DNA from 4 places in the Methylocystis sp. NC52PC genome. Region 3 is predicted to be linked to each of the others. Evidence: predicted binding sites of a transcription regulator. Region 3 holds the regulator's gene; each other region holds the start of a gene.
What was found. Region 3 encodes PhoB, which activates phosphate uptake and scavenging genes when phosphate is short. Its sites were predicted from a motif close to TGTCATNNANCTGTCAT; they were not measured.
Positions count from the first base shown of each region.

Region 1: the regulator PhoB is predicted to act here: its motif matches at 3,515-3,531, upstream of ACETII_RS15820 (YdcH family protein).
Region 2: the regulator PhoB is predicted to act here: its motif matches at 4,205-4,221, upstream of ACETII_RS10705 (CorA family divalent cation transporter).
Region 4: the regulator PhoB is predicted to act here: its motif matches at 4,789-4,805, upstream of ACETII_RS10815 (UDP-2,3-diacylglucosamine diphosphatase).

Region 1 is NZ_CP170127.1:2,842,558-2,849,803, reverse strand. It holds gene ACETII_RS15845 (alpha/beta hydrolase) at 1-726, opposite strand, end outside; gene ACETII_RS15840 (bestrophin-like domain) at 1,475-2,278, shown strand; gene ACETII_RS15835 (hypothetical protein) at 2,279-2,533, opposite strand; gene ACETII_RS15830 (hypothetical protein) at 2,787-3,026, shown strand; tRNA gene ACETII_RS15825 (tRNA-Val) at 3,264-3,338, opposite strand; gene ACETII_RS15820 (YdcH family protein) at 3,625-3,804, shown strand; gene ACETII_RS15815 (protein adenylyltransferase SelO) at 3,931-5,358, shown strand; gene ACETII_RS15810 (YdcH family protein) at 5,441-5,659, shown strand; gene ACETII_RS15805 (hypothetical protein) at 5,754-5,993, shown strand; gene ACETII_RS15800 (cation:proton antiporter) at 5,987-7,189, opposite strand.
Region 2 is NZ_CP170127.1:1,798,586-1,805,831, forward strand. It holds gene ACETII_RS10685 (YdcH family protein) at 18-269, opposite strand; gene ACETII_RS10690 (lysostaphin resistance A-like protein) at 422-937, opposite strand; gene ACETII_RS10695 (lysophospholipid acyltransferase family protein) at 1,085-1,906, shown strand; gene olsB (l-ornithine N(alpha)-acyltransferase) at 1,918-2,808, opposite strand; gene ACETII_RS10705 (CorA family divalent cation transporter) at 2,917-3,996, opposite strand; gene ACETII_RS10710 (pyruvate kinase) at 4,267-5,736, opposite strand; gene ACETII_RS10715 (beta-galactosidase) at 5,975-7,246, shown strand, end outside.
Region 3 is NZ_CP170127.1:1,193,396-1,200,641, reverse strand. It holds gene ACETII_RS07710 (fumarylacetoacetate hydrolase family protein) at 124-822, opposite strand; gene ACETII_RS07705 (Hsp33 family molecular chaperone) at 922-1,881, opposite strand; gene argF (ornithine carbamoyltransferase) at 1,881-2,825, opposite strand; gene ACETII_RS07695 (acetylornithine transaminase) at 2,825-4,021, opposite strand; gene ACETII_RS07690 (GcrA family cell cycle regulator) at 4,468-5,010, shown strand; gene phoB (phosphate regulon transcriptional regulator PhoB) at 5,038-5,784, opposite strand; gene phoU (phosphate signaling complex protein PhoU) at 5,781-6,497, opposite strand; gene pstB (phosphate ABC transporter ATP-binding protein PstB) at 6,511-7,246, opposite strand, start outside.
Region 4 is NZ_CP170127.1:1,820,053-1,827,298, forward strand. It holds gene ACETII_RS10790 (arylsulfatase) at 1-940, opposite strand, end outside; tRNA gene ACETII_RS10795 (tRNA-Phe) at 1,346-1,421, opposite strand; gene ACETII_RS10800 (RidA family protein) at 1,552-1,905, shown strand; gene ACETII_RS10805 (HesA/MoeB/ThiF family protein) at 1,889-2,671, opposite strand; gene ACETII_RS10810 (glycosyltransferase family 4 protein) at 2,795-3,883, opposite strand; gene ACETII_RS10815 (UDP-2,3-diacylglucosamine diphosphatase) at 3,884-4,732, opposite strand; gene ACETII_RS10820 (helix-turn-helix domain-containing protein) at 4,930-5,547, shown strand; gene bfr (bacterioferritin) at 5,681-6,157, opposite strand; gene ACETII_RS10830 ((2Fe-2S)-binding protein) at 6,183-6,419, opposite strand; gene ACETII_RS10835 (GCG_CRPN prefix-to-repeats domain-containing protein) at 6,684-6,980, opposite strand; gene glpK (glycerol kinase GlpK) at 7,099-7,246, shown strand, end outside.

The DNA.
Region 1 (7,246 bases), 1.6 Mb from region 3:
GTCCGACCAGGGCGTCAACGCGGCCACCGCCGCCGGCAGCGGCAGGCCCTCGTCCTTGGCGCGCAAGACCGTCGCGAGCGCCAGCCCGCCCCCGGCCGACGCCCCGAAGATCGCCATGTTCTGCGGCTTCACCGTCTGCGCGAGGGCCTCCCAGACGGTCAGCGCGTCGTCCAGAGCAGCTGGAAACGGCGCCTGCGGCGGCATGCGATAATCGATTGAAATGACCCGGAAGCCGCCGATCCCGGCCATCACGATCGCTTCCGTGGTCGCCGCTTCGCCGCCGCCCGCGACAAAACCGCCGCCATGCAGATGAACGAGCAGCCGATTGCGGTTGCTGGAGGGCAAAGCGGCGGGCGTCACGATATAGGCCTTCACGCCCGCAATTGTCGCCGGCTCGACGCTGACCTTGAGCGACTTGCGCAAGTCGGCGAGCGTCTTAGACCAATCCATATTGAATTGCTTGTCTAGCGCCGCCCACGCTTCATTTGTATTCGGCGGCGGCGTCAGCACATTTGCGGGATAAGGCGCGCGGATGAGGGCCTGCAATTGCTTGCTCACGTCGCCCGGCACAGGAAGGACGCGGGCGGGAACCCGACGCGGCCCGGCCACGGCGTTGTCGGCGGCGGCGGATTGGGTCGCCCCCGAGGGCAAACGAATTTTGCCCCACGCGACGGGCGCGAGCGCGATTAGGCCGCACAACAAGAGGGAAACGGGGATGGTCTTCACGCCCGATCCTAACAGTCTACCGGCCGCCATACGCGGCCCTTGCAGAAGCCGGCGCGGCCGCCCGGAACCCTACGACGATCTGCGGCAAATCTGCGCCAAGCGAACAAAGTGGCAGCGCAATCAAGGATGTAGCGCCAAGCAACGTCATGATTCCATGTCCAATTCCACCTTATCCTAAACCTTAACGGAAGGTTGACGCTTGGTACGCGCAAGGTCCCTCGTTATAGTCAAGCTCAAGCCGCTCGATTCTCTGCCCGTTTCGAGTGGTCAGGTCCGGCGCGTGGGCCCCCCATGCGCCGGACCGCGCCTCGCCTGCCGCGCAGGCGCGCTTTCTTCCCCTGCCCTGCAAAATGATGACTTGCGGCCCTTTTGCAATGGGCTCGCGATGGTTCTTGGAACGCGGTTCGAAACCAAGGCCTGTTTTCGACTCTCAGCGTAGCGGGAGGTCCGGCTTCCGCCGGGGCGACCGATCGGCCGTCTCTCTCCTGGAGGGCCGAAATTCCCCTTGTCTGGCGCTGATCGGGCGGGCATCCTTCCGCCTGCGGCGTGGGGGAGAACGCCTATGCATTCCGATCCGCGTTTCTGGGCCGTGTTTGTGGCGATCTTTATGGGCCTCGGGCTGGCCGTCATCAACATCGCTGTAAAAGTGCACATGTTTCTCGACCTCACGAGCGTCGAGTAGCCTGGTCATGGCGGCGTTGGCTGCGCGGCGATAAAGTTCCGGCCATAGAGGTTGGGGCATAGAGACATGTTCGAAGACGCGCCGCTTTGGGCCATCTTTTTGCTGAGCGTCGCGCTCTTCGGGATTGCTTCTGAAACCGGCCACTGGCTTGCCCTGGGCAGTCGGCGGGAAGCCAACATCGCCACGCTCGAAGCCTCGATCCTGGGCCTTCTCGCGCTGATGCTGAGCTTCTCCTTCGCCATGGCCGTCACGCGCTTCGACGAGCGGCGCGCGGCGACCCTCAAGGAGGCCAACGCCATCGGCACGGCCGCCCTCCGCGCGCGGCTTCTGCCTTCCCCCTATGCCGCCGAGAGTCTCGACCTGCTGCGGGACTATGTCGCCATACGATCCGACGCCGCGAATGTCGCGTCGACGCCCACCGAGGCCGCGATAGCGCGATCGAATGAGCTGCAGGAGCGCCTTTGGCGCGTTGTCCGGGCCGCGGCGGCCAGGGACAACGCCATGGTTCCGACGGGGCTCTATATTCAGGCGCTCAACGACATGGTCGACGCCCACGAAGGCCGGCTCACCGCCTTCCGCCACCGGGTGCCGCACGTCATCATCGTTGCGCTCTACGGCATGGCCGCCCTCGCCATCGGCTTCACGGGATATGCGAGCGGCCTGGAGCGGAAGCGCTGGCGGCTTCCGGTCTATCTCGTCACGATCGTCGTCGCCGCGGTGATCCTGCTCATTCAGGACATCGACCGGCCGGACTCCGGGTCGGTTCGGGTCAGCGCGGACCCGCTGTCTAACGCAGCCGCGTCGATCGCCGGCTACGCCAGGGCCGGCGCTGGGGCGCCGGAGCGGGTCCCGCCCCTCCCGGCGCGCTGATCAGCTCGCGCGTCTTTCGTCCGAGGATTGCGAGCCCGACCCGCGGGAGCGCTCGGCTTCATACTGCTCCAGCATATCGTCGAGCTCTTCCAGATGGAGCTTCAAACGGGAGAGCGTCGCAGCGGTGACGTCCGCCCACCCATGGCCGCGGTCCTCTCCAAGCCGGCACCGCCCCGTTTCCAGCGAGACGATCAGCTTTCGCGCCCGCTGCCGCTCCTGGCGGCACCACTCTACGATTTCCAGCGATGCGTTCATGGCCTTTCTCCAAATTGGAGCCAAGAACGACATAGAGCCGCGCTCGCGAAGGTCTAATTTTTGGTCTAGTGGGACGACTGGACGCCGCTGACAGAAACGCCAACGCCCCGGCTCAGAACGCCATGCGCGCGGTAGGGAAACGACGTCACCCCCATCTCGATTATGGCGATCGACGCGAAAACGTTCCTCTTCGACCCCGGAACAGGGAAACGCCCCGGGCGGTTTTTCGATCGGGGAACAGGGAGGATTGGTCGTGTTCCGTAAGTGTCTGATGATCATTGCCGCGACGGCGGCTTTGGCGGTCTCTTTTTCGGCCTCGGCCCAGCCGGTCGACGAATGGTATGTCGTGCAGGACCCACGCACGAAACGGTGCTCGGTGGTGGAAAGGAGGCCGACGACTGAAAGCATGGTTGTGGTCGGCCCCCACGGCTATCCGAGCCGCGTGGAAGCCGAGACTGGCATGAAAACCGTAACCGTCTGCGAGACTCGCTGAGGCGGTCGCCTGTGAGCGGATGGGATCTGTTTTTCTCGCCTCCGGGTGGAACAATCCTGATGCTCGACGGTTCTGCTTTTGACCAGCGTCAGCAACTGGTTCCTTATCTCCAAACTAACCCGGCGCCCGTCGCCGGGTTTTTTGTGTCTCGTAGACGAAGCGGCGCGATGGCGCGCAACAGACTCGCGCTTCGACGAGCGAGCTTGCGTTCAGATGGCGGTGCATTTTGATTGCTGATGGTGGGCGCGACAGGGATTGAACCTGTGACCCCTACGATGTCAACGTAGTGCTCTCCCGCTGAGCTACGCGCCCCCTGCCGGGGTCCGCCTCGGCGGCGGTTCGGGTGGCGTGTGTATAGTGGCGGACGCGGCGGGGCGCAAGCGCCTTTGTGATGAAAAATCATTCGGCCGACGGGGCGCCCGAGAGCGGCTTCCAGCCCGTCTCGTCCAAGGCGGGCTCACCAATTGTTAAGCGTCTGTGGCGCCGCAGCGAAAGTTTTGTGACGCCCGCGACAATTCATGCCTTGCAGGCGGCTCCGGATGTGTCATGCTTGACCGTGCCGCCCCTCGCAGGAGGGGGGCTAAAGAGGAGGTTCCGCATGTCCTTACAGGGTCATATCGTCGAACTCCAACGCCGCCACGAGGCGCTCGAAAAGGAAATCGAAAAAGAGCAGCTGCATCCAAACGCCGACGACGCGAAGATCATCGAATTGAAGCGAAAAAAGCTGCAGATCAAAGACGAATTGGCCAAGCTGGAGATTAGCGAAACGCGCCATTAGCGGGCGTTCCCGCTCTCGCAGCCTCTCAGGATAAGGGTATCTCGATATAGGCGGAGGGGTCCCTCCGCCTTAATTTTTTGGCGCGCCCCTTGCTCGCGGGCCACGACGCCCCTACGAGACCCTCCCATGCCTCTCACCGAGAACTATTGTCCAGAGACTCTTCACGAGAGCCTGGGCGACCCCTTCTTCGACCGGGTTGAAGCCGCCCAATTCCCCAAGACCCTGCTGCGCTACCGAAACCAGCGCTGGGCGGCGCGCGTCGGCCTCGACGGCCTGACCGACCCCGAATGGATTGCGCATTTCGGGCGCTTCGAGCCGCTGCCGGGCAGTCTGCCCCAGCCGCTCGCCCTGCGCTACCACGGCCACCAGTTTCGCGTTTACAATCCGGAACTCGGCGACGGCCGCGGCTTTCTCTTCGCCCAGCTGCGCGACTCCGCCGATGGACGGCTGCTGGACCTCGGCACCAAGGGCAGCGGCCAGACTCCCTGGTCGCGGCGCGGCGACGGACGGCTCACCCTGAAGGGCGGCGTTCGCGAAATTTTGGCGACGGAAATGCTGGAGGCGCTCGGCGTCGACACCTCCAAGACCTTCAGCCTGATCGAGACGGGCGAGGCGCTGCTCCGCGGCGACGAGCCCTCGCCGACGCGCTCGAGCGTGATGGTGCGCCTGTCGCATTCGCATATTCGCATCGGCACCTTCCAGCGCCTTGCCTTCCATGACGACAAGGCGGCGATCGACCGGCTGCTCGAGTATGTCTGTCGTCATTACTTCCCCGCGCTCGGCCCCCTCCCGCCGCCGGAGCGGGCGCGCGCCTTTCTCGAGGAGGTCGCCCAGCGCGTGGCGCGGCTCGGCGCCGGCTACATGGCGGCGGGCTTCGTCCATGGGGTGCTCAATTCGGATAACATCAACGTCACCGGCGAGAGTTTCGATTACGGCCCCTGGCGCTTCGCGCCCACTTATGATCCGCAATTCACCGCCGCCTATTTCGACGAGAGCGGCCTCTACGCCTTCGGTCGCCAGCCAAGCGCGCTGGCCTGGAACCTCGCGCGGCTCGCCGAATGCCTGCTGCATTTGACGGGACTGGAGGCGGCGCAGCGGACGCTGGACGGCTTCGCCGTCGCCATCCAGAAGGCGTTTCGCGTCGTCCTGCTCCGCCGCCTGGGCCTCGTCTCGGCTGGTGAAGAGGCCGACGCCCGCCTGTCCAAGGCCTTCACCGATTTTCTCATGTCGACCCGGGCCCCCTTCGAACAGGCCTTCTTCGACTGGCGCGGCGGCCTCGCCAGCGCCGGGCGCGCCAGGGCCAGCGCCTCCGCCGCCTTCTATGAGACGCCGGAATTCGTCCCCGTGCGCGACGCCTTCGCCGAGCATGAGACCGCCGCCGACGCGCGGCTGGATCACCCCTATTTCCGCCGGTCCGCGCCCTGCTCCATGCTCATCGACGAGGTCGAGGCGATCTGGAGCCCGATCGCCGAGGCGGACGACTGGTCGGCGCTGACGAGGAAGCTCACGGAGATTGCAGACATGCGCGAAGCCTATGGCTTTGCTTCGAGCTGAGGCGTTTTCCGCTTGAACCAGGCTGGGCCCCGGCGCGATAATCGAGACACTGATTCTGGACGCCTTCGGCGGTAGTTGCGGCATGAACGACAATCCCAGCGAGGCCGATCAGGACGCCATCCGCGCCGAAGTGGAGCGTCTGAGGCTGGAGCATCACGATCTCGAGGCGGCGATCGAGGCGCTCATCGCCGTCGGCGCGCCGGACCAACTGCAAATCCAGCGGCTGAAAAAGCGCAAACTCGTTCTGCGCGACCGCATCGTCTTCCTCGAAGACCAGATTACCCCCGACATCATCGCCTGACGGCACGCGGCTTGAAGCCTGTGACCGAGAGCGGTCCGAATGTCCCCATCCGGGACAGAGCGGCCTCGCTCCGGTTCAAAAGCGGGAAACAGCCATGCCGAGTTTCAACCTTTCGCTCCACTCCGGCTTCAACAATGCGCCTGGCCCGCGTCGCCGCCCGCCGGGGGGTTCCGCCGATCGCTTCGAGACCCGTCTGGGAAGGATCGCCGGCCACAGACACGCCGGCGCGGCGGCGGAGGGCGCTCGCACATTTTTGGTCGTGAGAGCGCTGCTCGGCGTTGCCAGCGTCGCGTCGACGCTGACGATCTTACGGTTCTTTCTCTTCCGTCACTGAACGGGGCCGGGCATGAAGCCCAGCGCGCGCAGCAGCAGCGGCATGGTGAGGCCCTGCACGACGATGGAGAAGGCGACGACCGCAAAGGTCGATACGACGATCATGTCGCGCAGCGGCAGCGTGTCCGGAAGGGACAGCGCGAGCGCGAGGCCAAGCGCCCCGCGCAATCCGCCCCACCACAGCACATGCTGCTCGGGGAAGCTGATCCGCCAGCGCGAGAACAGGAACAGCGCGCTCAGCGGGTAGACGGTCAGCGCGCGGGCGGCGAGCACGATGGCGATCACCGAAAGGATGAGGGGTGCTCCGTAATTCAGGAACGGAGTCGAGGCGACGTCGACGCCGATCATGAGAAAAACCATGGAGTTCGCCAGGAAGGCCGCGAACTCCCAGAAGCCGTGCACGAATTCGCGCCCCTTGTAGGAGAGATAGCTGCGATTGTCCTCCCGCAAGAGGCCGAGATTGCCCATAATTAGCCCCGCCGTCACCGTGGCGAGCACGCCCGAGACATGAAGGCGCTCGGCGATCAGGAACGAACCGAAGGCGGCGATGGTCGTGAGCGCCGCCTCGATCATATGCTCGGCGGTGCCCATGGCGATGAGGATCGCGGCGCCCCCGGTGAGCGCGCCGACGGCGACCCCGCCCAGCACGATGCGCCCCAAGGTCAGCGCAATATCTCCGGCCCCCTCGCCGGCGCCGTGGCCCTCGGCCCAGGCCAGCGCCATCACGAACAGCACGGCGGCGGCGCCGTCGTTGAGCAGACTCTCGCTTTCGACCAGGAGCCGCAGCCGCCCCTTCACGCCATTGTCCTTGAACATGGCGATGATGGCCACGGGATCGGTCGCCGCAATCAGCGCGCCGAAGACGAGGGCGGACGGCAAGGGCCAATGCAGCAGCGCTACGCTGGCCCAGGCGACGAAAGCCGCCGAGATCACGGTGCCAAGACCGGCGAGCGTCAGCAGCGGCAGAGAGTCGCGCAAGAGCTCCCGCCAGGAAAGCGACAGGGCGGCCTCGAAGAGGAGCGGCGGCAAGATGAGATCGAAGATGACCTCATGCGTCAGATGCGGGCCGAAGTCGGGCCTTGACAGCGTCAAGACGGCGCCGACGATCACGAGGCCGACCGTATAGGGAAGCTTTACGCGCCGCGCCGCAATGGCGACGATCATCGCCACCGCCAGCGTGGCGACGGCTTGGGTCAATTGCTCGTCCATAGGCCAAAAGTCTGCTTCAGAGAATAGGAGAGGAGAGGCGGTTCT
Region 2 (7,246 bases), 610 kb from region 3:
GCGCTTATGCCGCGGAGCTACATCCTGCGATGCAGATTCCTGAGAACTTCGGCAATTTCGTCTTTGAGAAGGAGCCGGCGTTTCTTCAGGGTCTCGAGAACCTCGTCGGTCGTCGGATGTTCCTCGGACTCTATGCTGAAGATTTCGCGGTTCACGTCTTCATAGTTGGTTGCAAGCCGAGCGAAGCGATGGTCGGTTTCTTTCATGCGCTCGATAAGGTCGATTTCTTGCGAGAAGTCGTCGCTCAGCTCGTGTGGAACTCGCATCATGACAATGCGCTCCCTTCTTTTCAGCTCCGGAGCGGAGTCGCTCGAAGCCTCCAGCCTATCTCCAATTATATGCGCGCGGATCTCGACGATCCAAGGGCCCGATCGGCCGCTCCGGCGCGGGCGCGTCCAATGCGTTGAGCTTGTGCTCTTGGTCAGGCGACGCCAATCCAGAATGCGAAGGTTCCGACAGCGGCGTGCGAGGCGATCAGCGGCCAAAGGTTTCGCGTGAGCAGATAATCGGTCGACCAGGCGACGCCTGCCAGAAAGGTATTGATGAGCAGCAGGGGATCGCCGTAAGCGGCATGCATGAGGGAAAAGGCGACGGAGGAGAACAGGACATAAGTCGGCCCGCTGGCGCCGACTTGCTCGGCGAGCAGTCTCGGCGCCGCTCGACAGACGATTTCCTGGCAGGGACTCGATATGAAGACGTAAAACGGCGCGAAAAGCCGCCAATCGGGCGAGGAATGGGAAGAAGCAAGCATTCTTGCCTCGAGATACACGACAGCGATGAGAAAAACGGACAGGAGTCCGCCGCTGACCCAGTGGCGTCGGTCGCCGCGTTCGGCGAGGCCCAAGTCGGCCAAAGAATAGCCGGAAGCGACGCACTGGACGATACAGAAGCTCGAGGCCACGACGAGGACATGGAAGCGCAGCTCAAAGGGCAGCACCCCTGCGCTCATCGCGGCGGAAGGCCCAAGCAGTAGGAGAGCGTAGACCAGTAACGCGACAAGCGGCCGCGGGCGAGGCAAGACGGTCATGCGAGATCAACACGACGGGCCGGACGTCGTTCCGTTTCGGCTCTGCGGATTTGTCACATGGGCGTCGTAGAAGCCTCACATCTACGCGCCATGCCCTATCTTCGCGCCGCCGTCTTCGTGCTCGCCATGGTCGCCGCTCTCCTGATTGCCGCCCCGGTTCAGGCGCTGGCGCGGCGTCGCGGCTGGGCGATGCAGCATGCGATACCGAAAGCCTTTTGCCGACTGATGTGCGGCGTCATAGGAATAGAAGTGACGCCCGCGGGGGCCCTGCCTGCGCACCGGCCGCGCTTCGTCGTGGCGAACCATCTTTCATGGACGGATATCATCGCGCTTGCGAGCCTGCATCCCTTCGTCTTTCTGGCGAAAAAGGAGGTGGCCCATTGGCCGGTGCTCGGGCTGCTGGCTCAACTCCAAGGCACGGTGTTCGTGGCGCGCGGCGCGCGACAGGAAATCCCCGGCGTCAACGGGGCGCTTGTGACCGCGCTGCGGGACAAGCGCGACCTCGTCATTTTTGCGGAGGGAACCTCGACCGATGGCGCAACGCCGCCGCGCTTCAAATCGGCGCATTTCGACGCAGCCTGTGCAACAGGAGCCATCGTCGCGCCCGTCGCGCTCTATTACACCGACGGCCAAGCCCCGGTCGATGTCGGCTGGTACGGCGCGATGACGTTTCTTCCGCATCTGTGGCGCCTGATGAAGCGCGGAGGCGTATGCTGTCACGTGGTATTCGGTCACGGCATCGAAGCGCGCGGCAAAGACCGAAAGGCGCTGGCGGCCGAAGCGCAGGCGCAGGTGAGCGGCATGCTCCCGCCGCAAATGCGTGGAGCGCCGGGCAGGGCCCCGGTCCGCCGGCTGGAGACGGCCTCGACCGAATTCTAAATTTATGGCGCTTATGCCGCCCGTCGCCCGGCGCCGCTGAAATAGTCGATGTAACGGGCGCCGATTTCAGCAACCGGCATGACGACGAATACATCCGTCGTGTTGAAGTCGACGTCGACGACTGCGCCGTCGCCGAAACGGGCGCCAAGGCGCAGATAGCCTTTGATCAAGGGCGAAAGCGCGTCTCGCGCCTTATCCGCGTCGATCAACTCCTTCGGCGCCATCGCCATGGGCCTGTAGAGATCGTTACGGGCTCTCACCGCCCACTCGCCCTCGGCGCTCGCGTAATGCGCAAGATAGCTCAACGCCTGCGCATGCGCAAAAGGGCTCGCGCCCGGAAAGCTTGCGCAGCCGATCATGACGTCGATGCGGTGAAGGCGAATATAGGCGAGAAGCCCGCGCCACAGAATCTCGATCGTGCGCTTCGATCGGTGCGACGAGCGGACACATGAGCGTCCGAGCTCGAGAATGCGCTTCCCCTTATGGCGCGCCAGCAAGGGAGACAGATCGTACTCCGCCTCGGAGTAGAAGCCCCCGGCCTTCTCAGCCATGTCGCCGCGCAAAAGCCGATAGACGCCCACGATCCTCGACTTGGTTTTGCCGAATCGCGTCTTGAAAGCGTGGTCAATGACGATCAAATGGTCGCAATATTTGTCGAATCGATCCGCGTCTCGTCGCGTAAAAGCGGTTCTTGCGTCGGGGATCGCGCCGCCTTCCTTGTAAAACACTTCAAAGCGCAGACGCTGAGCCTTGCGGATTTCCTTCTTTCCGCGGGCCAGCCGAACTTCCAAAGACCCGAGTCGACCGAGACTGTCTTCGAGCGCTTGCTTGGTGGGCTCTGGCGTTTGAAATCCGGTCAGGCTTGCTATGCTTTGGCCAAGGCGAGCGTCCAACATCCACATCCCGGTGTTCCCTCACGGCACGCGCCAGAGAAAGCATCTCCGGGCGAAGCTTTTGTGACGAACTTTCTCTTCGACAGGGACGCCGCAGGCAAGGCGCGTCGCGACGCTTTAGAAACTACGCTCCGATGGGGTCGTTTCGGTCGAACTGCGCTGCCTCTCCGCTTCCGAACCGGGTCGCTGCGTGAGACCGGAGCGTCTCATGAAAAAGAGAACGATCGCGGAGGCGGCAAGGCACATGAGCGTCGCATAGAGACTTGCATTGTCATTTTCCGAAAACAGCAGGTTCTTCGTGTTCATCCCAAAATAGCCCGTGACGAATGTGGCGGGCAGGAGCAGCGTTGTGACGAGGGTCAGAACGAAGAGCCTGTCGTTGGTCTCGAGGTTGAGAATGGCGTTCAGCTCGTCCTGCAGAAGTCGCGCGCGTTCTTGCACGTTGGAGACCTCCCTGACGAGCGATTCCGTATGCTGGACGAGCCGCGCCGCGGCCTCCCGCAACGCATCGTCCCGCGTATCATTCAGATCGTCTTCAATGTCCTCCAGCCGCGCCAGGGTCGACGCCAGGCCGCCGATCTGGCGGGAAATCCGCACCGCGTCGCGCCGTACCGACCCCAGCGAGGAACGGGCCTCGCGGCCCCGTCCATCAATTAGATGATCTTCGATGCGGTCGAAATTCAGATCGATCTCTTTAATCATGCGACCAAGTTCCGACATGACTGCGCCGGTCATCAATTCGAACAGCGCGAGCGGCGTTTCAACCCGCGCGCCGCGTTGAACGGCGATGCGGGTGTGCTCGACGCAGTTCATCGGTCGACGGCGGGCGGTGACGATCCATCTTTCGCCGAACGCGAAGCGAAGAAAATCCGTGCGAGAAGCGGGTCCCGCCAGCGTGCGCTCATGATCGAGCAAAGCCCCGCTGACCAAGCCGTCCGCGTATTCGAGATATTGGTGGTCGACCGCTGCGCAAAGCGCCGCACGAGCGTTATCCGATAGCGACGCAATCTGGTTGATGCAGGGCCTCGCGCGGACATCCGCGAGGTCCATATGCAGCCAGACGAAACCTTCAGTCGGGACGTGAAACGCCGCCGGCTCGTCCGCCCGGCGAATCAGGAAGCCTTGCTCGTCGAAGCGCATCATCCACAAGGCGCCGGGGATGAGTGAATCCGAAAGGATAGCTGTCGTATCTTTCATTGGGCTTTAATTCCACAGGAACCCAAGCCACGCAAAAAGAGCTTCTCCGGAGCGCCGGAGACCAGAGGCAGGGGATATGGCGCGTTCAAAGGGCCTCAAAAGGCGGACAAGGCCTCAAAGCCGTCGATCCCGAAAATCGATCACGGCGTTCCGCCGTCTCTCTCCGCAGGCCTGCGAGGCATAGACCGGTCTACTGAAAATGGTCAGGATGACAGTTTGATGACGCCGCTCTCTTCTGCGGAGGCGAGGCGCGAATCGAGCGACGCGCCTTCAGGACCAGGCGCGGAGCCTCGCGAGCCAGGGAAACTTCTTCGTATGATGGCGTTCCATGCGGTCGAGGATCCCGCGAAGAAAGCGGACGCCCTCGGGCAGGTAGTCGCCCTTGTTGAGCATGACGCAATCGGCCTGCTGCGACATGGCGGCGTCGGTTGTCTCGGCGCGGCTCGTCACGCCTTCGTGCACCAGCTGATCGAGAACCTGAGTGGCCCAAATTACGGGAACGTGCGCCGCTTCGCACAGCCAGACGATCTCTTCCTGCATCTCGGAAAGACGCGCGAAGCCGACTTCAACGGCCAGATCCCCCCGCGCGATCATCACGGCGGTCGGGTGGGTCGCCGCGGCTTGGGCGATGAGCTGTGGAAGATTGCGCACAGCAAGCGGCGTCTCGATCTTCAGCACGAGCGCTTGCGGCGGTTCTTCGCCACGGCGCGCAGCAAGCTGCATCTGGAACAGCTTCACGTCTTCCGGCCGCTGAACAAAAGACAAGCCGACGAGATCTGCATGACGCGCCACGAATGGCAGATCGGCGACGTCCTTCGCCGTCAGCGGCCCAAGGTTCAAATCGGTGGCGGGGAAGTTTACTCCCTTGTCCTGTTTCAGTCTGAGACCTTTCGCCCTGGCGGCGACAATCTCGAGTTCGACGCCATCGGCGCCCTCGACGGCAATGACCTGGCCGACCGCCTTTCCGTCGTCGAACGCGATTTCCGAGCCGGGCCTGAGCTGCGAAATGACTTCCGGCATGTTGATGGAGAATGAAACAGGGCCGCGGCCGCTTTCGATGCGTCGGACCAGGCGGAGCCGCTCGCCCGGGCGCAAGCGGTATTTTTCGGGCGCCCGCACCTGCGCGACCCGCAGCTTCGGCCCAGCAATGTCCATCAAAGTCCGGCAGGGGCGGGCAAGACGTTGTGAGGCTGTGCGCACATTTTCGATCATCCGCTCCCATGCCGGCTCGTCGTCGTGGGCGCAGTTGATCCTGGCGCAATCCATCCCCGCTTGCAGCAGACTTTCAACGAGATGGCGATCCTTCGCGGCCTCGCGCGGCAAGGTGGCCATGATGCGCGTGCGGCGCGGATCGCCCGCCCCTCCAAAGACCGCCGCGCAAGCGCGGCTGAGCGCGTCTTCGCCCATGCGCCGCGCGGCGGCCGGCGGGTAGGCGGCGTCCTCGCCGCTGAGGCGCCGCAATGTCGTCAGCAACGAATCCAGGGCGAGCAACACATCCGCTTCGCTGCGGCCGAGCGATGAAAGGCCATAGGCAGAGAGCCGCACCTGCAGCTCGCCGAGATCATGGCTGCGCAAGGCGAGATAATGCGCCAAATTCTCCAGCCGGTCGCATGGCGACGTGGTTTGGCTCCATTGCGCCAGCCGCGTCGTCGCTCCGCGCGAGACGTCCTGGCGCAAAGCCGCCACCTCATCTCGCAGCCGGCGCAGGTCCGCCGCGGACTCATCGCATAAGGGCGTCATCGAGCTCGATCTTGTTCTTTCGTCACAGGAGCCATCAATTGCATTTGTACGACAGTTTCGTTACCGGTTGCAGAAGGTTGATCGCTCGAGCCCGGTCTCCTTCGTCCCGCTGGCGCGCGGTGTCATCGAGACTTCATGAGGCGCATCTAAGTTGCCGCGCCCGAAACGGCGGCGTCGACCAATGAATGCTTTTCAACCAGGACTCGACGCCCGCATGCAGCTCGCTTGACTAGGCAATATGACACATCCCCGACTCGGCGTCTGTTATTATCCTGAGCACTGGCCTGAAACCTATTGGCGCGCCGATGCGCGCAAGATGAAGGATCTTGGGATCGATATCGTGAGGATCGGCGAGTTCGCCTGGACGCGTCTCGAGCCGAGCGAAGGAGCCTATGACTTCGGCTGGCTGGAACGCGCCATCGAAGTTCTTCAAGAAGCGGGCCTGAAAGTGGCGTTGGGCACGCCCACGGCGACCCCGCCCCGATGGCTCGTCGAGAAAATGCCGGACATGCTCGCCGTCGATCGCGACGGTAGACCGCGAAAATTCGGTTCGCGACGCCATTATTGTTTCAGTCACGCGGGCTATTTGGAATCATGCGCCCGCATCGTGACCGCTCTTGCCGAAAAATTCGGCCGACATCCGGCGATCGTCGCCTGGCAGATCGACAATGAGTTCGGCTGCCACGATACCGTCGAAAGCTATTCGGCGGCGGCGCGCGCCGCCTTCCGTAAATGGTGTCGACGCAAGCACCAAACGATCGAAGCGCTCAATCAGGCGTGGGGAAATGTGTTCTGGTCGATGGAGCTCTCGAGCTTCGATGACGTCGACCTGCCGAATCTGACGGTGACCGACGCGAACCCGGCGCATCGCATGGATTTCCAACGCTTCTCGTCGGATCAGGTGGCGGCGTTCAACAAACGGCAAGTCGAGATCGTTCGAAAATATTCGCCGGGACGTCTGGTTTTACATAATTTCATGGGCTCCTTCACCGCCTTCGATCACTACAAGGTCGCCCGAGATCTCGATGCGGCGGCCTGGGACAGTTATCCTCTCGGCTTCCTGGAACGCAGCCTCAACGATGAGGATTTCAAGCTGCGCTACATGCGCGTCGGCGATCCGGATTACCAGGCGTTCCATCATGATCTCTATCGTGGTTGTGGATGCGGCCGCTTTTGGGTCATGGAACAGCAGCCGGGCGCTGTGAACTGGGCTCCGTGGAATCCCGCGCCGGCGGAAGGCGCGGTCCGGCTCTGGTCACACGAGGCCTTTGCGGCGGGCGCGGAGGTGGTCAGCTATTTCCGTTGGCGGCAGGCGCCTTTCGCCCAGGAACAAATGCACGAGGGGCTATTGTTGCCGAACAGCGCCCCGGCGCCGGCCTTCGCAGAAGTCAAACGCGTCGCGGAAGATATTCGAAAGTTAGGATTGATCCTGCAAACGCCCCGCGCGGATGTCGCCCTCATATTCGATTACGAGAGCGCCTGGGCCTGGGATATCGAGCCGCAGGGGCAG
Region 3 (7,246 bases):
GTCGCGGCGCTCGCGCGCCGGGGCGGCGGCGCAAAGGCGGTGATTTCGGGCATGCGCCGCGCGTCTCCCGGCGGGTTCAACGGCACTGCCAATAGCCGCCATGCCCCCGGCGCGCAACCTTGGTCAGCGCGCCAGTGTGACGCGGACGGAGCCGACGCCCGCGATCTCCCCTTCCGCGACGTCGCCCGGCTGCAGCGCGCCGACGCCCGGCGGCGTGCCGGTGAAAATCAGGTCGCCCGCCGCGAGCGTCACTTGCGCCGACAGCGCGGCGATGATCTGCGGCAGGCCCCAGATCATGTCGGAGAGGTCGCCGTTCTGTCTGGGCGCGCCATTGACCGAAAGCGCGATGCGGCCTTGCGACGGATGGCCGATTTCGGCCGCCTTCCGGATCGCGCCGACGGGGGCGGAATTGTCGAAGCCCTTGGACATGTCCCAGGGCCGCCCGGCCTTGCGCGCCTCTGTCTGCAGGTCGCGGCGGGTGAGGTCGATCCCCGCGGCGTAGCCGAAGACGCAGGCGAGGGCGCGTTCCGGCGCGATGTCCGCGCCGCCCGCATGGAGCGCGACGACCAGCTCGATCTCGTGATGGAGATTATGGGTGAGGTTCGGGAAGGGGATGGTCGCGCCGTCGGCGACGACCGCGTCGGCGGGCTTGGCGAAGAAGAAGGGCGGCTCCGCGCCCGGCTCCTTCCCCATCTCGCGCGCGTGTTCAGCGTAATTCAGGGCGACGCAGAAGATCCGGCGGACAGGGAACAGGCGCGTCTCCCCGGCGATGGCGACAGCGGGGCGCGGAGGCGGCGGGAAGACGTATTCGGGATGGGGCATCGGGTCTCAACCCTTCAACACAATTGGCGTGGAGAATATTGACGACAAACGAAGCCAAAAGCCGGCAGCGACGACCCGGGCGCCCGGAGCCCGCGGTCCTCAGCCGAGCGCCGCCGGATCGAAGCTGCGGAACGTCGCGCAGAATTCGCACGTGACGCCGATGCGGCCGTCATCGCCCACCATCTCGGCGCGCTCATCGTCGGAGAAGCTTTTCAGGAGCCGCTCGATGCGCTCCTCGGAGCAGCGGCAGAACTCTTCGAGCGGCCGCTCGTTGAAGACCTTGACGCCGCGCTCGTGAAAGAGGCGGAACAGCAGCCGTTCGCCCGAGAGCGACGGGTCGACGAGTTCATGGTCTTCGAGCGTGCCGGCGAGCGCCTGTCCTTCGAGCCAGGCGTCGTCTTCCTCCTGGTCCGCTCCGCCGTCGCGATCGGGCGCGTCGCCGGGCGGCAGGTCCGGCCGGCGCGCGCCGGCGATGGGAAGATATTGCAAAAGCAGCCCGCCGGCGCGCCAGCTGCGCCCCTGCGGCGTGACGACTTCGCCGACGGCGAGGCGCACGAAGGAAGGAATCTGCTCCGACTGGCGGAAATAGGTATGCGCGGCCTCCGCGAGGCTCTCGCCTTCGAGCGGCACGACGCCCTGATAGCGGGCCGCGTCCTCCTCGCGCTCGATGGTCAAGGCGAGATGGCCGCGCCCGAGCAGGGCGGCGGGGGCGGGGTCGTCGATCTCGCCGAGACGCGCGACGTCGTACCGGGCGAAGCCGCGCAGCTTCCCCGGCGCGTCATAATCCACGACGAGCATGTCGACGGGGCCGTCGCTGCGGGTCTGGAGCTGGAAGCGGCCGTGGGATTCGAGGATCGAACCGAGCAGCGCGGCCAGCGCCAGCGCCTCGCCGAGCAACCGCGCGACCTGCGGGGGGTAGTCATAGTGGCCGAGGATGGCGTCGACCGTCGGTCCAAGCCGCACCAGTCGTCCGCGCAGGTCGAGCGCCTCGACCGCGAAGGGCGTGACGCGATCGTCCCGCGCCTCGCCCGAAACCAGCCGGCTCGGCGCCTCCTGCATCAGGCGACGCCCGGCGCGAGGCACCAGGCCAGCACGCCTTTCTGGGCGTGCAGCCGGTTTTCGGCTTCGTCGAAGACGACGGACTGCGGGCCGTCCATCACCTCGTCGGTGACTTCCTCGCCGCGGTGGGCAGGCAGGCAATGCATGAAAATGGCGTCCTTGGCGGCGTCGCGCATGAGTTTGGCGTCCACCTGATATGGCGCAAGAACCTGGCGGCGGAAGTCCTCGTCGGCGTCGCCCATGGAGACCCAGCAATCGGTGATCACCGCCTGCGCGCCGTCGACGGCGGCGCGCGGGTCGCGCATCACGTTCAACGCCGCGCCTTCGGCCTTCGCCCAGTCGACGAGGCTTTGCGGGGGCGTGAATTCCGCCGGCGTCGCCACGTTGATCGTGAATCCGAAACGGGCGGCCGCGTGCACCCAGCTCGCCAGCACATTGTTGGAGTCGCCGACCCAGGCCACGGTGCGGCCGTCGATCGGTCCCAGATGCTCCTCGAAGGTGAGCAGGTCCGCCATGATCTGGCAGGGGTGGGAGCGCTTGGTCAGGCCGTTGATGACCGGAATGGCGGCGTGGCGCGCGAGCTCGGTCAGATCCTCGTGCGACAGGATGCGGATCATGACGGCGTCGGCGAAACGCGACAGCACGCGCGCCGTGTCGGCGATGCTCTCGCCGCGGCCGAGCTGCATCTCGCCGCCCGTCAGCATGATCGACTCGCCGCCGAGATCGCGCATGGCGATGTCGAAGGAGACGCGCGTGCGCGTCGACGGCTTGTCGAAGATCATCGCCAGATATTTGCCGGCGAGCGGGCGCTCCGCCGGCGGCGCGCCCTTGACGCGCTTCGCCTTCAGCGACTTTGCGAGATCGAGGATATGGCGCAGATCGTCGCGGGTGAAATCGCAAATATCGAGAAAATGACGCGGCCGCGTCAGCGTGTGCGCGGTCATCACGCCGCTCCCAACTGCTTGGCCGGCGTCGCCAGACGCACGCAGGCGCGCTCGAGGCGCGCCGCGGCCTCGACGATATGCGTCTCGTCGATGATGAGCGGCGGCAACAGCCGCACGACATTGTCGCCGGCAAGAACGGTCAGCAGCCCTTCGGCCCGCGCGGCGGCGGCGAAATCGCCATTGGGCCCGCGCGTCTTCACGCCGAACATCAGCCCCTCGCCGCGCACCGTCTCGATGATCGCCGGATAGCGGTCGTTGAGCTCGGCGAGCCGCTGGCGCAGGAGCGCGCCGAGGCGCGCGACGCGCGGCAGAAAGCCTTCGGCCAGCACCACGTCGAGAACCGCGCCGCCGACGGCGGCCGCCAGCGGATTGCCGCCGAAGGTCGAGCCGTGCGCGCCGAGCGTCATGCCCTTGGCGGCTTCGCGCGTCGCGAGACAGGCGCCGATCGGAAAGCCGCCGCCGAGGCCCTTGGCGAGCGCCACGATGTCCGGCGCTACGCCGGCGTGTTCGCAGGCGAGAAATTTGCCGGTGCGGCCGACGCCGCACTGCACCTCGTCGAGAACCAGCAGCAGGCCGCGCGCGTCGCAGAGGGCGCGCAGTTTTTTCAGGAATTCGGCGGAAAAGACCCGCAGCCCGCCCTCGCCCTGGACGGGTTCGAGCAAAACGCCGGCGGTTTCGTCCGAAATCGCGGCTTCGAGCGCGTCGAAGTCCGCGAAGGGAATTTGATCGAAGCCGTCGACCGGCGGGCCGAAACCCTCGAGATATTTGGGATTGCCGCCGGCCGCGATGGTCGCCAGCGTCCGGCCGTGAAAGGCCCCTTCGAAAGTAATCAGCCGATAGCGCTCAGGCGCTCCATTGGCGGCGTGATATTTTCGCGCCGTCTTGATGGCGCACTCCACGGCTTCGGCGCCGGAATTGGCGAAGAAAACCACATCGGCGAAGGTGGCGTCGACGAGGCGCTGCGCCAGCCGCTCGGCCTGCGGAATGCGGTAGAGGTTCGAGACATGCCAGGGCTTCTCGGCCGCCGCCTTCAGCGTCGCGACCAGATGCGGATGCTCATGGCCGAGCGACAGGACCGCGACGCCGGAAGCGAAATCCAGGTAACGGTCGCCGTTCTCAGCGAAGAGCCATGGGCCTTCGCCCCCCGTGAAGGCGATATCGGCCCGCGCATAGGTCGGATAGAGCGCAGAAGTCAACGTCAAGCTCCAAGCCCTCGGGAGCGGCCCGCGGCCGGACCCCAAAAACAAAGCGCCGCCCTTTTTGAGGGCGGCAATCCGAGACTTTGATTTTATGCGCGCGGGCGGCTTCGGTCAAATCCTGCCGCAGGGGCGAGGCCTTGCCTGGGCCGGAGACTTTACAGTCGATTTTCCTCGAAAAAAGCGCGCAAGTGAGTCGCCTGGGCCACACCGGCGCGCGAAAGCGCATGAAAGCCTGTTGAGAACGCCCCCTTCTGCTTGCCAGCGACTCGGACCCGTGATTCAAAAGGATGGTCAGTTTTCGCCGTTGCGGACGCGTTTTTCAAAGCCGCAGGGCGCTTCTCGAGTCTCGATGCGCGTCTCATCGCCGCCGGAGATCCCGGCGCAGCGACGGATGGTGGATTCCGTCGGCGGCGCGTTCGAATCGACCGCTTGGAGGTCAAATTATGTCTTGGACCGAGGAAAGAGTCGATCTGTTGCGCAAGCTTTGGAGCGACGGCCTCAGCGCGAGCCAGGTGGCCGCCGAGCTGGGCCCCGGCATCACGCGCAATGCGGTCATTGGCAAGATTCACCGCCTCGGCCTCGCCGAACGCGCCAAGACAGCGGCCGCGCAGCGCCCGCGCGCGGCGAAGGGGACGGCCCGCCAGCCGGCGACCGCCCCGGTCGTCGCCGCGCCGCGCGCCGGGGGCCACGCGGTCCATGGCAATGTCGCCCTGGCCTTTGCGCCGCAGGCCATGGTCGTCGCCCGCGTCGCGCCGGAGGCCGAGGAGGTCGTCATTCCCATGTCGGAGCGCGTCACGCTGATGGAGTTGCGCGAATCCATGTGCCGCTGGCCGATGGGCGATCCGACGACGCCGGATTTCCGCTTCTGCGGGGCGAAGTCGCCGATCGGCGCCGGCCCCTATTGCGCCCATCATGCGCGCGTCGCCTATCAGCCGGCGCAGGATCGCCGCCGCGCCCGCGATCTCAAGGCCCCGCGCTTCGCGTAATCCTTCCCGAGTTCGGCGGTCCGGCCTTCACTCGCGTCCGAAGGTCTCGTCGAAGGAATAGCCCGAACCGCGCACGGTGCGGATCGGATCCTTCTCCCGCCCGCGGATGAGCGCCTTGCGCAGGCGCCCGACATGCACGTCGACCGTGCGTTCGTCGATTTCAGCCGACATGCCCCAGACGCTGTCGAGCAACTGCGCCCGCGTGAACACGCGGCCGGGCTTCTCCATCAGATATTCCAGCAGGCGGAACTCGGTCGGGCCGAGATGGATCTCGCGGCCCGAGCGGCGCACCCGACGCGTTTCGCGGTCGAGGTCGATGTCCCCCGCCGTCAGCCGCGAGGCGACGCGCTCCGGCCGGGCGCGTCGCAACAGCGCGCGCACGCGGGCCATCAGTTCGGGCGTCGAGAAGGGCTTCACGACATAGTCGTCCGCGCCGACCGACAGGCCCCGCACGCGTTCGCCCTCTTCGCCGCGCGCGGTCAGCATGATGATGGGCATGTCGCGGGCGACGTCGCGGGCGCGCAGCCGCCGGCAGATTTCGAGACCCGAGACGCCAGGCAGCATCCAGTCGAGCAGCAGGAGGTCGGGCGGCGATTCCGCAATGCGCAGTTCCGCCTCGTCGCCATTGTCGACATGCTCGACCTGATAGCCTTCAGCTTCGAGATTATAGACGAGCAGCGTGGCGAGCGGGACCTCGTCCTCGACGACGAGAATGCGCGGCGGGCGATCGGCCCGGCCTTCGCGGGGAAGGGTTTGAATAATGGTTTCGTTCATTGCGCGACGTCTTGTTCCGATCCGCGGAGGCCGATGCGGGATTTCGGCCGCTCCATCGGCAGGCTTTCGCCGGTGGCGAGATAGACGACCGTCTCCGAAATATTGGTCGTGTGGTCGCCGATGCGCTCGAGGTTCTTCGAGCAGAAGAGGAGATGCGTGCAAAAGGAGATGTTGCGCGGGTCCTCCATCATGAAGGTCAAGAGGTCGCGGAACACGCTGTCTTCCAGCGCGTCGAGATCGGCGTCGTTCTCCCACACCGCGCGGGCGCGCTCCACGTCGCGCAGCGCATAGGCGTCGAGCGCGTCCTTGAGCTGCGTCGCCGCGACCTCGTGCATCGACCGCAAGCCGACAATGGCGCGCGGCAGCCGCGCTTCGGTGGCGATCTTCAGCGTGCGCTTGGCGATGTTCTTCGCGAGATCGCCGATCCGCTCGATGTCGCCGGAAATGCGGATCGCGGCGATGCATTCGCGCAGATCGACCGCCAGAGGCTGGCGCCGCGCGATCGTCAGCACGGCGTTCTCCTCGATCTCGCGCTGGAGAATGTCGAGGCGCGCGTCGCTCGCGACGACGCGCTGGGCGAGGTCGACGTCGAGCATCGACAAAGCGTCCATGGCCTCCGCCAGCATCTTCTCGGCGACGCCGCCCATCTCGGAAATGCGGCGGCCCAGCGCCTCGAGATCGCGGTCGTAGGACTTGACGATATGTTCGCTCATGCGATGTCCTTCCTCACCCGAAGCGGCCGGTGATGTAATCCTGGGTGCGCTTTTCGCGCGGCTTGTTGAAGACTTCGTCGGTGTCGCCGAATTCGACGAGCTCGCCGAGATACATGAAGGCCGTATAGTCGGAGACGCGCACGGCCTGCTGCATGTTGTGGGTGACGATGGCGATCGTATAGTCGTTGGCGAGCTCCTCGATGAGCTCCTCCACTTTGGCCGTGGAGATCGGGTCGAGGGCGGAGCAGGGCTCGTCGAAGAGGATCACCTCCGGCTGCACGGCGACGCTGCGCGCGATGCACAGGCGCTGCTGCTGGCCGCCCGAAAGCCCGAGCCCGCTCGTGTGCAGCTTGTCCTTCACCTCGTCCCAGAGCGCCGCGCCGCGCAAGGCTTCCTCGACGCGCTGGTCCATGTCGGCGCGCGACAATTTCTCGTAAAGGCGAACGCCGAAGGCGATGTTCTCATAAATCGACATCGGGAAGGGCGTCGGCTTCTGGAAGATCATGCCGACGCGCGCGCGCAGCGCATTGATGTCGATCGCCGGATCGAGAATATTCTCGCCGTCGAGCAGCACCTCGCCCTCGGCGCGTTGGCCGGGGTAGAGGTCGTACATGCGGTTTAAGACCCGCAGCAGCGTCGACTTTCCGCAACCAGAGGGACCGATGAAGGCCGTGACCTTATGCGTCTGCAGCGGCAGCGAAATGGATTTCAGCGCCTTTGACGCGCCGTAAAAGAAATCCAGGCCCTGG
Region 4 (7,246 bases), 630 kb from region 3:
TGCGGAAGGGCGTCATTGCCGCATCCGGCCAGGAATTCATGTGCGGCCCGTTGTCGGTGGAATAGAAAACAATGGTGTCGTCTTCTATCCCGAGCTCTTTTATCTTTTGCAGAATGGTCCCGACGTTCTTGTCGTGATCGATCATCGTATCTGCATAAGGCCCCATCCAGCGCCCTGATTGGCCGACGCTCTCCGGCTTGGGATGGGTGCGGAAATGCATGTGAGTGAAGTTCACCCACAGAAACACCGGCTTCTCGGCCTTCACCTGCTTTTCGAGAAATTCCGCCGCCCGCGCGGCGATGTCGTCGTCAATGGTCTCCATCCGCTTCTTGGTCAGCGGGCCCGTGTCCTCGATCTTTTGCTTGCCATCGGGACTCGCAAAGCTGTGGATCACGCCACGCGGGCCGAAGTCTTTGCGAAAGTTCGGAAACTCCGGGTCGTTCGCCTTTGGATAATCCGGAAGCTCCGGCTCTTCCTCGGCATTCAAGTGGTAGAGATTGCCATAGAATTCGTCGAAGCCGTGGGCTGTTGGAAGAAACTCGTCCTTGTCGCCCAGATGGTTTTTGCCGAACTGACCCGTTGCATAGCCCTGCGTCTTGAGAAGCTCGGCGATGGTCGGGTCTTCCTTGCGCAAGCCGAGGTCCGCGCCAGGCAAGCCGACTTTTGTCAAACCGGTGCGCAGGCCACTCTGCCCAGTGATAAAAGAGGCGCGGCCCGCGGTGCAGCTTTGCTCGCCGTAATAGTCAGTGAAGATCATGCCCTGCCTGGCGATGGAGTCGATGTTGGGCGTGCGGTAACCCATTAAGCCGTTGGTGTAGGCGCTGATGTTCGACTGCCCGATATCGTCGCCCCAGATCACGACGATGTGCGGCTTCCTCTCTCTCTGCTGTTGCGCACGCGGCGCAGAAGAGACGAGGCCCGATGTGATGGCGGCCAGCATAACGACGGCTACCCTGAACCCAGCCATGACAATACCCCGCACTTAAAATTGCTTCGCCCGACCCGCCGAACCACGTTCGGCTAGTCAACAGCGCCGCCGCCAGATGCAAGTTGTATTGCGAACAATAATGGCGCCAGAAGCAACGTAGGTCCAATACCGACGCGCACATCACATGCAGGTTTGGAATCCGCGCCATGGGCGGCCGCCGTCAGCCAACCGCTCTTGGTGTCGCAACCCGGCGGCTTCCAGATATCAAAGCCGTCGCAAAGAGCACGCGACGCGTTTTTCGCGATGTAGCGCCTTACATCTCGAGCCTTGCATCGCTGTTTTTCTTTAATTCGGAAAACTTCGGCAGATCTCGGCGCCGTCGACACTGCCGTAATTAATTGAGTTTATGTTGTTTTCTGGTGCCCAGGGGCGGAATCGAACCACCGACACTGCGATTTTCAGTCGCATGCTCTACCAACTGAGCTACCTGGGCCCGCGCTCGGCGCGTGGAGGGGCTTATAGAAAGGGCTTGGCCACTTGTCCAGCGGGTTCGCACACTTTTTCGACGCCCTTGCGGGACGGCGCCGCTTCCCCTAAACCGCCCCGGGTAGAGTGGAGGCGAAATGAGCGACATCAGGCGAATTGGCGCGGGTCCGCGCATGAGCAAGGCGGTCGTGCGCGGCAACGCCGTTTACACGGCCGGGCAGGTCGCGGAACAGACCAAGGGCGGCTCGGTCGCCGACCAGACCCGCGAGATTCTGGGCCTCATCGACGCCTTGCTCGTCGAGGCGGGAACCGAGAAGTCGAAAATCCTGTCCGCCACCATCTATCTTTCCGACATTTCGACCTTCGCCGAGATGAACGGCGTCTGGGACGTCTGGGTGGACAAGCAGAACCCGCCCGCCCGCGCAACCGTCGAGGCGAAGCTCGTCGCCCCCGACTACAAGGTCGAAATCGCCGTCATCGCGGCGAAGTGACGCCAGTCAGCGGATTCTCCGGATCATAGGCGTAGCGCAGCGTCTCGAAGCGCATCGCCAGCGTGTCGATCAGCAGCAGGCGGCCGACGAGAGCCTCGCCGAAGCCCACGATCTCGCGAATGACTTCCAGCGCCATCATCGCGCCGACGATCCCGGTCAACGCGCCCAGAACGCCCGCCTCCTCGCAGCTCGGGACGGTTCCGGGCGGCGGGGGCTCGGGGAAGAGGCAGCGATAGGTGGGATTAGGCTTGCCGTCCGGCCCGGTTTCGAACGGCCGCAGGGTCGTAAGTGAGGCGTCGAAACCGCCGACGGCGGCGGTCACGAGCGGCTTTCTTTCGAAGAAACACGCGTCGGAGACGAGATAGCGCGTGGCGAAATTATCCGACCCGTCCGCGACGACGTCATAGTCCGCAATCAGCGCACGCGCGTTTCCTTCTGTGAGCCGCAGCGCATGGGGCTCGACTCTAACATGCGGGTTGAGTCGCGCGATGGCGTCGCGAGCGCTTTCGACCTTCGCCCGGCCGACGTCCGGCGTGTCGTGAATCACCTGGCGTTGCAGATTGGAGAGCGTAACGGCGTCATCGTCGACAATGCCGAGAACGCCCGTTCCGGCGGCGGCGAGATATTGCAGGAGCGGCGCGCCCAGCCCCCCGGCGCCGATCGCCAGCACGCGCGCGTTCTTGAGTTTCTGCTGCCCCGGCCCGCCGATTTCGCGCAGCACGAGATGGCGGGCGTAGCGTTCGATCTCCTCGGGCGTGAGACTCATACGGGCTCCAGGCGCAGGCGGCGCTTCAGCGCGAGCTGACGCACGCCGCTCGCCGCGAAGGAGCATATAGCCGCTCCGCCGCCCGGCCTCCAGTTGAGAGATGCGCTGAGAGAGCCCCGGCCATCAAGGCTGGACGGCCTGGCCCTTGTCCACCGCCTGGCGCTTTTCCCCCGATTCCCTCAGCGCCGCCACGCCAACGCCGCCGAGCGAGGCCGCCCCGCGCGCATAGGCGATATTGTCGAGAAATTGCCGCGCGCAATTCTCCCAGGTGAAGGTCAGGGCGTGGGCGCGCGCCGCCGCGCGCGGCATGTCGAGCGCCATGAGCGCCGCGGCGCGCAGGTCCTCGCTCAAGACGCCGGCGCCGCTCGATCCGATGACGTCGAGCGGCCCCATGACGGGGAAGGCTGCGACGGGAAGGCCGCAGGCCAGAGCCTCGATGAGGACGACGCCGAAGGTGTCCGTGCGGCTGGGAAAGACAAAAACGTCCGAGGCCGCGTAAAGGCCGGCGAGTTCCGCCGGCGTTTTGAAGCCGAGAAAGCGCGCCTGCGGAAAGCGCGCCTGAAGCGCCGCCCGCGCCGGCCCGTCCCCCGCCACGAGCTTCGTTCCCGGCAGATCGAGCGCAAGAAAGGCCTCGATGTTCTTCTCGACTGCGACGCGGCCGGCGTAGAGAAAAATCGGCCGGGGGAAATCGACCGGGACTTTGGCCGCGGGGGTGAAGACGTCGTGGTCGACGCCGCGGGACCAGCGTAGGAGGCGGCGGAAGCCGCGCGCGTCGAGCTCCCGCGCGAGGCTCGGCGTGGCGACCATGACGCCTGCGCCGGCATTATGGAAGCGGCGCAGCGCCGCATAGGACCAGTCCACCGGCAGCCCCGTACGCGCATGGATATATTCGGGAAAGCGCGTGTGGAAGGATGTCGTGAAAACCCGTTCGTCGCGCAGGCAGACCGCGCGCGTCGCCAGTCCGATCGGACCTTCGGTGGCGATGTGGATATGGTCGTAGCCCGCGGCGAGACGGCGGCGCACGGCCCGGGGCGAAGCGAGCGCGAGGGAAATCTCGCGATAGGTGGGCATGGGGACGCAGCAGAAGTCCTGCGGCGTCAGGAAATCGAGCGTGGCGCCAAGCGGGACCGCCGCCTCGGCGAGCGATTCGAGCGAACGTACGACCCCATTGACCTGCGGACGCCAGGCGTCAGTCGCGACCAGTATGCGCATTTACGCAGCCGCCGCTCTCGGCGCGGGCAGCGCTTTCACCTCAATGGAGGCGGCTGCGCGCTCGGCCGCCGTCATGCGCCAGTCGAGCACTTCGAAACTGCCGTCGTCATGCTCGGCGACCGCCGTGCAGCTTTCGACGAAGTCGCCGGTGTTCACGTATAAGATTCCGTCGATCGTCTTGATCGTCGCGTGATGAATATGGCCGCAGACGACGCCGTCGACGCCGCGGCGCTCAGCTTCGGCTGCGAGCGTCTTCTCATAGTCGCCGATGAAATTGACAGCGTTCTTGACCTTGTATTTGGCCCAGGCGGAGAGCGACCAGTAGCCGACGCCGAAGAGCCTGCGGGCGCGGTTGAACCATGTGTTGGCGGCGATGGCGACGTCATAGGCCCAGTCGCCGAGATGGGCGAGCCAGCGCGCATTGCGCACGACGATGTCGAACTGGTCGCCATGGATCACGAGCATTTTCTTACCCGCCGCCGTCTCGTGCACGGCGTGGTCGACGACGTCGATTCCGCCAAAGGTGAGACCCGTGTAGTCGCGGGCGAACTCGTCATGATTGCCGGGCACGTAGATGACGCGCGCGCCCTTGCGGGCCTTGCGAAGCAGCTTCTGCACCACGTCGTTGTGGGCCTGCGGCCAGTGCCAGCCCTTGCGCAGCTTCCAGCCGTCGACGATGTCCCCGACGAGATAGATCGTGTCCGCGTCATTATGCCGAAGAAAGTCGAGGAGGAGATGCGCCTGCGCCGCCTTCGCGCCGAGATGCAAGTCCGAGAGGAAGAGGGTCCGATAGCGTCTGGGGTCCGGCTCCGGCCCGCCCGGCAAATGCATATTTTTGTCTTCGGCCATGAGCGCCTGCGCCTCCCGCCGGTTGTGACGTTCAGACGTCGTTTCAACAGAGCGAGGTCACAATCCGATGACAGCGAAACGGCGGCCGCATTGACGCAACGGCCCGGCGTTCGATATTTCGAACAAAACCGGGTATTGTTCCGCACGAATCTGGGAGACAGGGAGGGCGGCCGGGCCAAAGGTCCGGCGCGGACAGAATGGGCGTCGAAGGGAAGGAAAAGCACAAGATTCTGGAGGCGGGGGCGCTCGCGCTCTCGGGGCAGCTCGGCGCGACGATCCAGCGGCTGCGCAAGGCCTATAATCTGTCGCTGTCGGAACTTTCGCAACAATCCGGCGTCGCCAAGTCGATCATCAGCCAGATCGAGCGCAATGAGACCAATCCCACGCTGGCGACCATCTGGCGCCTCGCCCAGGCGCTCGACGTCTCGATCGAGCGCGTGCTGCAGACGACGGAGGACGAGCCTTTTCTCGAAAAGACGAGCAAGGCCGACACGCCGATTCTGCTTTCGGACGACGGCAAGTGTCGCCTCGCCATCATCGGCTGGATCAAGACCGTAGAATGGCTTCAGGCTTATGAGCTGTCAGCCGATCCGGGCGGCGTCCTCGAATCCGAGGCCCACCAGCGCGGCTCGGTCGAGAGCCTGTCGGTGCGCGAGGGCGAGCTCGAAGTCGAGGTCGGGGGCGTGCGGGAGACCGTCAAGGCGGGAGAGACGCTGCGCTACCGCTGCGACCGGCGCCACGTGATCCGCAATCCGGGCAAGACGCCGGCTCAGGCGACGATGATCTGCATGCTGAAGGCGGCGGTGATGGAGTAGGGGACGCCCCTCTCCGACCCTCCCGGGCCGTGGAACGCGATTCCCGTTGCGCCTTCTCCCCTTGAGGGAGAAGGCGACCCTGCGAAGCGCCGTTGGAGGATCGTCCTCCTTCGCTTCTTGGCTAGCTTGTCCCTTACGACAGCCCGCCGACGTGCTTTTGCGCGTAGAGCTGCACGCCCAGCTGCTTGATCAGCTCCTGCTGGGTCTCGAGGAAGTCGATGTGACCCTCTTCGCTCTTGATGATGCGCTCGAAGAGCTCCATCGAGACGCGGTCGTTGACTGAATCGCAATAGACCGCGGCCTCGATATAGGCTTCGCGCGCCGCGATTTCCGTCGCGAGATCCGCGGCGATGATTTCCTCGACCGTCTGGCCGATGCGCAGCGGGTCGAGCACCTGCATATTGGGAAAGCCTTCGAGAAAAAGGATGCGCTTGGTGAAGTCGTCGGCGTGGCGCATTTCCTCGATCGATTCCTCGCGCCACTTCTTGGCGAGTTCGAGATAGCCCCAATTGTCGAAGAAGCGATAATGCAGCCAGTATTGGTTGACGGCGGTCAGTTCCGCGCGCAGTCCGCGATTGAGATATTCGATAACCTTCGCGTCGCCGCGCATGTGCAATTCCTTTCCATGATCATGGTCACGCCGCCAGTCCGTCGGCGCGGCAGCTGTCACAATCGCCGCTTCCGCCGCATTCGTCCAGTCTAGCCGCCGCATGCTGATCCACGATCGCGACGATGCTGCGAACGCAGCGCCCGCACTTGGCCTCACAGCCCATGTTGCGGAAAACCGACGCGACCGAGGGTCGGTCGCTGCGCGAATGGAGCGTTTCACGGACATCACGGTCGGAGAGGACGTTACAGGAACAGACGATCATCCGTTTCGCCTAGTTTGGAAAGATTGCAAACTACCTTTTACATCAGTAGGTTACAAAATTTCCCGTCTTTTGCAACCAGCCTGTGTCGGTTTTCCGACACGAGCGCGGCTGTCCCCCGTGGCGTCGCAAGGGACATGCCGACCAAATAGAATTTGGAAGCCTTCCAGTGAGGACAATCAGCCGCCGAGAAAAATGTGAAAATGCTGTGGAAAAACTGCCGCGGCCCCAACGGGAGCCGCGGCGCGGACAGGTCATTTCGAAGACTCACCAGCGCGGACCCCAGCCGGGTCCCCCCCAGCCGTAGCGATGACGCCAGCTCCACGGACCCGGACGCCAGCCATAGCGATGGGGCCAATAGGGTCGGTGGCCATACCCATAGCCGTAGCCGGGGCCGCGCCATCCGGGCGCGCAGCCCCAGGGCCCGCACCCCGCCTTTTCCACCTGCAGGCCGGCGGCGAGGCCGCGGTCGAGGCCGGGCGTCGCAGAGGCGGGAAAGACGGCGAGCGACATCCCGCCGGCCGCGACCAGCGCCGCGATGCTTTTGACCATGACGATTTTCATGACGCATTCTCCACGAGAGCCGAAGGGGCTCTGTCCGAGTTCACCCCAAAAGAATGGCCGGTCCGCCTTGAACGGGCGCTGAAGCCGCCGTTCATCGACTGTCAAGGAAGGGCTCGCCATGGCGCGTTTTATCGGCGCGATCGACCAGGGAACGACAAGCACGCGCTTCATTGTCGTCGATGAGGCGGGCGAGATCCGCGCGGTCGATCAGCGCGAGCATGCGCAAATCTACCCGCGCCCCGGCTGGGTCGAGCATGACGCGGCCG